Regions from separate parts of the Arthrobacter sp. THG-b23 genome, predicted to be linked through region 2. Evidence: riboswitches for the same ligand, from Rfam matches in the RefSeq annotation. Region 2 holds a riboswitch; the other holds the start of a gene.

Region 1 (3,393 bases), on a different contig from region 2:
GTCCAGGTCCAGAAGCGGCCCAAGGCCGAAGCCGTGCGCGAGGCCAGGTCGCTGCTGGACCGCGTCGGGCTGTCCGGCAAGGAAGACCAGTACCCGCATCAGCTCTCCGGCGGGCAGCAGCAGCGGGTCGGCATTGTCCGGGCCCTGGCGCTCAAACCCTCGCTGCTGTTGTTCGACGAGCCAACGTCGGCGCTGGATCCCGAACTGGTGGGCGACGTGCTGCACGTGATCAAGGAACTGGCCGACGAAGGCTGGACCATGGCCCTGGTGACCCACGAGCTGGCCTTCGCCCGTGAAGTGGCCAGCGAAGTGGTGTTCATGGACGGCGGCGTGGTCGTCGAACGCGGGCACCCCGAACAGGTGCTGCGCGAACCGAAGGAAGAGCGCACCCGGCAGTTCGTCCACCGGCTGCTGAACCCGTTCTGACGCCACGCCCCTCCAAAATTCATCTGATGTCCATTGGGATGGCAGAATGTAAACTTCCATGCACCGTTCCGCATGGCAGGCTCGTTCCGGCCGGAAGCTTCCATCCCGCGTTTTCTCCTCTGCGGAAACCTCCGGCCACGAAAGGCAGAACCATGGCCACCTCCTTGGCTACCAAGTCCTTGACGGCACAGACGGCTTCCGAGGCGCACGATCTTCTCAATGCTGCGGTCGACGAGTTGCAAAAGATCGCGGCCCTCGACGGCGATTGCGGCATCCTGGTCACGCGCACCGGCCCCGGACAGTTCACCGTGGAGCTGAGCGACGACGTGCCCTACGGCATCACCCAGGAATCCCATCTTTACTGAGCCGCCTGCGGGCCGGTCATGTTATGTGACGCCGGCCGGACCTCCGGAATGAAGCAACGACCGGCCCCGGTGGAATAATTTCGCCCATGGCTCCAGCAATTGCGTACCAAGGCGAACCCGGCTCGAACTCCCATATGGCTTGCCTGGAAGTGCGCCCCGGTTGGGAAGCGGTGCCGTGTGCCAGCTTCGAGGACGCCTTCGCCGCCGTCACGGGCGGCGAGGCCGAACTGGCCATGATTCCCATCGACAACTCGATCGCCGGCCGGGTGGCGGACATCCACGCACTGCTGCCCAAGACCACCCTGCAGATCGTGGAGGAATTCTTCCTGCCGATCCGTTTTAGCCTGCTGGGCATACCCGGGGCCACCGTGGAGCAGGCCAGGGAGGTGCACAGCCACATCCACGCGCTGGGCCAGTGCCGCAAACTGATCCGCAGGCTCGGGCTCACTCCGGTGATCGCCGGCGACACCGCAGGTTCGGCCCGAGAGGTGGCCGAGTGGAACGACCCGGCCAAAGTCTCGCTGGCGCCCCCGATGGCCGCCGAGCTCTACGGCCTGGAAGTCTTCGCCGAAAATGTCGAAGACGATCCGACGAACACCACACGGTTCGTGGTGCTGGCCGACCGCCGGCCGGTCCCGTCCCGCGAAGATTTGCCCGGCCCGGCCGTGACCAGCTTCGTGTTCCGCGTGCGGAACGTGCCGTCGGCGCTGTACAAGGCCCTGGGCGGATTCGCCACCAACGGCATAAACATGACCAGGCTGGAGAGCTACATGGTGGGCGGCGAGTTTGCCGCCACCATGTTCATGGTAGACGTCGAAGGCCACCCGGACGATCAGGCCATGGTCCACGCCTTCGAGGAACTGGACTTCTTCACCTCGGAAATCCGCATTCTGGGCGTCTACCCGGCGCATCCGTTCCGCCAACAGACCGTGCGCCCCGGCGGCGTCGCCCAGTAGCAGTCGGGCGCCAGCCGTCGGGCAACAGCCGTCAGGCGGCAACCGTGGGCAGCCGGAAGTAATACGCGGCATTTGACGAAGTGTTACCGGCGTTTGACCCAGGCCCTTCCCCGCTCTTAGCGTGGAGACGAATCAAGAGTGCCAACTGCACAGCCCTGGCTGGTTGGCCGGCAACCCTCTACCGTAGCGGGGTGCTCCAGGTGATGATTCGGCCCGCCGGGTATGTCGGCAGGCAAGTACGCGTATCCTCCCGCAGCAGCCCGGCAGCAGCGGATGCGCCCAAGCCCCAAGGACGCCATGTCGCTACACAATGACCTGACACCAAACACGTTGCGCTCCGCCTTCGGCCGCTTCCCCTCGGGTATCGCGGCGCTGTGCGCGATCATCGACGGCGAGCCCCAGGGCATCGTCGCCTCCTCGTTCACCGTCGGCGTCTCCCTCGAGCCGCCGCTGGTGATGTTCGCCGTGCAAAACACCTCCCGGACCTGGCCGGTGGTCCGCCGGGCCGACCGGATCGGCGTCTCGGTGCTCGGCACCGGGCACGACGGCGTCTGCCGCCAGATCGCGTCCAAGAACGGTGACCGCTTTGCCGGACTCCGCCTGCACGGCACGGACGACGGCGCGCTGTTCCTGCACGACGCGGCGCTGTGGCTGGACTGCTCGGTGCACCAGGAGGTCCCGGCCGGGGACCACCACGTCGTGCTGCTGCAGGTGCACGGCCTGTCCACGCACGACGGCACCCACGAGCCCCTGATCTTCCACGATTCCGGGTTCCGCCGGCTGGAACAGCCAGCCTTCGTCTAGGCGGAAAGTTCCCGCACCGGCGGCAGCCGGCAGCTAGGGCAGCGGCCTGCCCCGGGCCGCCACCCACAGGGAGTACCACTCCTGGCGGGTCATCGCCGCTCCGACCGCCTCCGCCTGGGCGCAGGCCCGGATCCGGTCCGGGCTGCTGGTACCGATGACCGGCCGGATGCCCGCGGGATGCCGCAGCAGCCAGCCCAGCACCACGGCTTCCGGAGGGCAGCCCTTGTCCCGGGCAAGTTCCGTGACCAGGGCAGCGGCCGAATGGTCCGCGGAGAGTGGGGCATCCGCCCGTGCGGAAGCATCCGTTGTCACAGCCCCCTCTGCCGGCCGGGCGTGATTCTGACCGGTCCCGGCGGCGGGCGTTCCCGCGCCGGCCGCCGCCTCGGCCAGGCCTGCCGCACGGCCGCTGTAGCGGCCCTAGGCCAGCGCGCCCCAGGCCTGCAGTTCCACCCCGTTGGCGGCGCAGTATTCCAAGGTGCCGTGCGGGAAGCTGGTGCCCGTTCCGTCCGGGTGGTTCACCAGCACGCCGGACTCCAGCCAGTCGCGTCGGTACAGGCTCATTTCCAGCTGGTTCACCGCCAGCGGCTCGTCCAGCGCCGACTGCAGCCAACGCATCTGGTCGCCGGACATGTTCGAGACACCAAGCCGGCGGACCTTCCCGGCCATCCGGAGCTCGTTGAACGCCGCGGCGATCTCTTCGGCCGGCGCCAGCGGATCCGGCCGGTGGATCAGCAACGTGTCCAGGTGATCGGTATGCAGCCGGCGCAGGCTTTCGTCGGTGCGGGCCAGGATGGCTTCGCGCGAGGAGTCGTACTGCCCGGCCAGGCCCGGGACCGGCAGCC
Region 2 (3,393 bases):
CGACCCCGTTCCGTACCTGGGGCGCCTACAGATGCCGGTGCTGGCCATCACGGGCGCCAAGGACGTGCAGGTGGACCCGGCCGACCTGGACATCATCGCGGCCACCGTTCCCGGTCCGGTCACGACGCGGAAGATCGAGGACCTGTCGCATTTGCTGCGCCGGGACCCGAACGCTCCGACCCTCGCCGACTACAAGCGCCAGATCCGCGAGCCCGTGGACGCTGAACTGCTCGAACTGGTGGGGCGTTGGATCTCCGAGCAGGCCGGCACTGCCTCCGGAACGTCCGGTGCGGCTGGAACTTCTGCCCCCGGGCAGCTGGCTCGCTAGTCACTGAGCGCACGGAGGGCCCCCAGAGCTGCCGCATGGCATTGGAGCCGCCCGAGATTGGGTATCTGCCTCTCGGTGAGGCGGCAGGGCGCGGGCGGTTCCGGTGCAGAAGAGTCGCGGGTAGGGTCGAGCCATGGCACACCAGAATGACCCCAAAGTCGTCCGGCGGCTGCTGGAAACCCCGGGCCGCTGGGCCGTCGTCGGCCTGTCCACGAACCCGCACCGGGTGGCCATGCGCATTTCCCGGTACCTGATGGACCAACTGGACATGGAAGTCGTCCCCGTCAACCTGAAAGGCGACGACGTCCTCGGCCTGACCGGATACCAAAAGCTCGCGGACATTCCCGGCGAGATCGACGTGGTGGACTGCTTCGTGAACTCGCAGAAGGTCGGACCGGTGGTGGACCAGGCCATCGAAGTCGGTGCCAAGGCGGTGTGGCTCCAGCTGGGCGTCGTCGATGAAGCCGCCGCGGACCGGGCCAAGGCGGCCGGCCTGGACGTAGTCATGGACACTTGCCCGGCGATCGAGGCCCCGCACTTCGGCCTCTAGCCCCGGCGCCCGTAACATTACGCCCCGGGACGTCACGGCCTGTCACGTGCTTCCCGGCGCCGGATCGGCCCCGGCATACTCAACTCCGAGATCAAGAGTCCCAACGACAAGCTCTGGCTGGTTGGGCGGCAACCCTCTCCCGTAGCGGGGTGCCCCAGATGAGGATCCGGCCGCGCACAAGACCGTGCCCGGCAAGTACGGCCCCCGCCAGGCTGCGCCCCCAACCGTGATGGTTGCTGCGCCGCAGGCAGGCGGGAGCCCCGCCTTGAGGAGCCAACATGACCGCCGTCGTGACCGAAATCAACCCGCAGACCGGCCGATCCCCGTGGGCCGGACAGGCCGCCGCCGAAGAACTGGCCCACTGGCAGCAGATAGCCGAAGGCGTTGCCGCGGCGCTGGCGCCGGACGTGCTGGAGCGCGACCGCCGCAACGCCGACCCGCACGCCGAGGTGGAGCTGCTGCGCAACTCCGGGCTGCTCAACCTGATAATCCCGGCCGAATGGGGCGGCGAGGGCGGGCACTGGGAAAGCGCGCTGCACGCCGTGCGCATCCTGGCCCGCACCGACGCGTCGATCGCGCAAATTCTCGGCTACCACTACGCCAATCTGGGCGCCGTCGTCTTCTACGGTGATGCGCAGGTCCAGGAACGCCTGCTCCGCCGCTCCGCGCTCGGCCGCTGGTCCTGGGGCGACTCCGTGAACCCCGTGGACCCGAATCTGGAACTGGTTCCCGACGGCGACGGCTACCGGCTGAATGGCATCAAGCACTTCTCCACCGGCGCTTCCGTCGGCGACGCCATCCTGGTCAATGCCGTGATCACGGCCGGGCCGGCGCAGGGCACGTTCCTGGCCCTCGCGCTGGAGCATGACAGAACGGGCATCGACTACCTCGGGGACTGGGACGCGCTGGGCCAGCGCCTCTCGGCCAGTGGTTCGGTGAAGTACGACGGCGTGCAGGTCAGCGCCGCGGACATCATCGGCGAGGTAGGGGAGGAGCCTTTCTCCACACTGGTCACCCCGTACATCCAGCTGGCCTTCGGCAACCTCTACCTGGGCATCGCGCAGGGGGCGCTGGACCGCGGACGCCGGATCACGCTGGCGCGCCGGAACTCCTGGTTCCTCAGCACGCAGGAGACCTACGCCCAGGATCCGCTCACCCAGCGGGTTTACGGCGAGCTGGCTTCGCGGGTTGCCGCGGTGGAAGCCCTGGCCGACCGGACGAACGCAAGGTTCGACGCGGTCATCGCCGCCGGCGCGCAGCTGACCGCGGAAGCTCGGGCGAACATCGCGATCGAGATCGCGCGGCTCAAGGTCGTGTCCACCGAGGTGGGTGTGGACGTGGCGAACCGTATCTTCGAGACCACCGGCTCGTCCTCCGCGAAAACCGACGTCGGGCTGGACATTTTCTGGCGTAACATCCGCACGCACACGCTGCACGACCCGGTCGACTACAAGAAGGTCGAGGTCGGCGCCAACTACCTGCTCGGGGACGTCCAGCCGATTTCGCTCTACACCTGAGCCGCGCCTAGCGCAGGCGATATTCCCCGTGCCCGCGGACCCCATCACGACTGCTCGCCGACCACGGGCCCCATCACGACTGCCCGCCGACCGCGGGCCCCATCACCCCGCCCTCGCGGCAGAACCTCCAGGAGAACCAGCATGACCGAAACCATTGACGACATCGCCACGGCCTTCGGCGCCGCAGCCGCCAAGTACCGTCCGATCTTCGCGCGCATCGCAGCCGGGGCGCTGAGCCGCGAGCTCACCCGCGAGCTGCCGTTTGAACAGATCGGCTGGCTGAAGGACGCCGGCTTCGGCGCCGCCCGGATTCCGGCCGAGTTCGGAGGCGACGGGCTGGACTGGGAAGAGTTCACCCAACTCCTGATCGAGCTGGGCGCCGCAGACAGCAATATTCCGCAGGCGCTGCGTTCGCACATCGCCTTGGTGGAGGAGAACCTGTACCACCACGGCCGTACCTCGGACCGCAGCGCCTGGCTGCGGCGCTTCGCCTCCGGCGAGCTGGCCGGCAACGCCTGGACCGAACCGGGTGCCGGGGGAACCGCCACCGTGCTGTCCGAGTCCGGCGGCAGGCTGCTGCTGAACGGCCGCAAGTCCTACACCACCGGCACCATTTTCGTGGACTGGATCGATGTCACCGCCAAGCGCCCGGACGGCTCCGATGTCTCGGTGATCATCTCAACCAAGACGCCGGGCGTGGAAACCTTCGACGATTGGGACGGTTTCGGCCAGCGGCTGACGGGCAGCGGCACCACCGTGTTTACCGACGCGGTTGTGGATCCGGCCAACGTGTCAGCCTTCGCCGACCGCTTCCCGTACCAGACGGCGCTCTACCAGCACATCCTGTTGGTCACCCTGGCCGGTATCGCCCGGGCCGTCACCGCCGAAGCCGCAGACAACGTGCGGGACCGTAAGCGGGTGTTCGGCCACGGAAACGGCCCGCTGGTCCGGCACGACGCGCAAGTCCTGCAAGTGGTCGGCGAAATCAGCGCCACATC

Evidence for each region. Region 2 has a riboswitch for S-adenosylmethionine ahead of AC5RVD_RS05610 (acyl-CoA dehydrogenase family protein). Riboswitches for the same ligand answer to the same signal wherever they lie in the genome.
Region 1: it holds a riboswitch for S-adenosylmethionine, as region 2 does, so the genes downstream of both, AC5RVD_RS01585 (flavin reductase family protein) here and AC5RVD_RS05610 (acyl-CoA dehydrogenase family protein) in region 2, are expected to answer to the same signal.

Annotation. Positions count from the first base shown of each region.
Region 1 covers NZ_JBNHGM010000001.1:326,206-329,598, forward strand. Annotated here, with positions in the region: gene AC5RVD_RS01570 (amino acid ABC transporter ATP-binding protein) at 1-426, shown strand, start outside; gene AC5RVD_RS01575 (hypothetical protein) at 579-791, shown strand; gene AC5RVD_RS01580 (prephenate dehydratase) at 878-1,747, shown strand; SAM riboswitch class IV at 1,878-1,992, shown strand; gene AC5RVD_RS01585 (flavin reductase family protein) at 2,045-2,551, shown strand; partial or broken gene AC5RVD_RS01590 (aldo/keto reductase) at 2,585-3,393, opposite strand, start outside.
Region 2 covers NZ_JBNHGM010000002.1:414,245-417,637, reverse strand. Annotated here, with positions in the region: gene AC5RVD_RS05620 (alpha/beta hydrolase) at 1-328, shown strand, start outside; gene AC5RVD_RS05615 (CoA-binding protein) at 462-878, shown strand; SAM riboswitch class IV at 968-1,082, shown strand; gene AC5RVD_RS05610 (acyl-CoA dehydrogenase family protein) at 1,157-2,395, shown strand; gene AC5RVD_RS05605 (acyl-CoA dehydrogenase family protein) at 2,537-3,393, shown strand, end outside.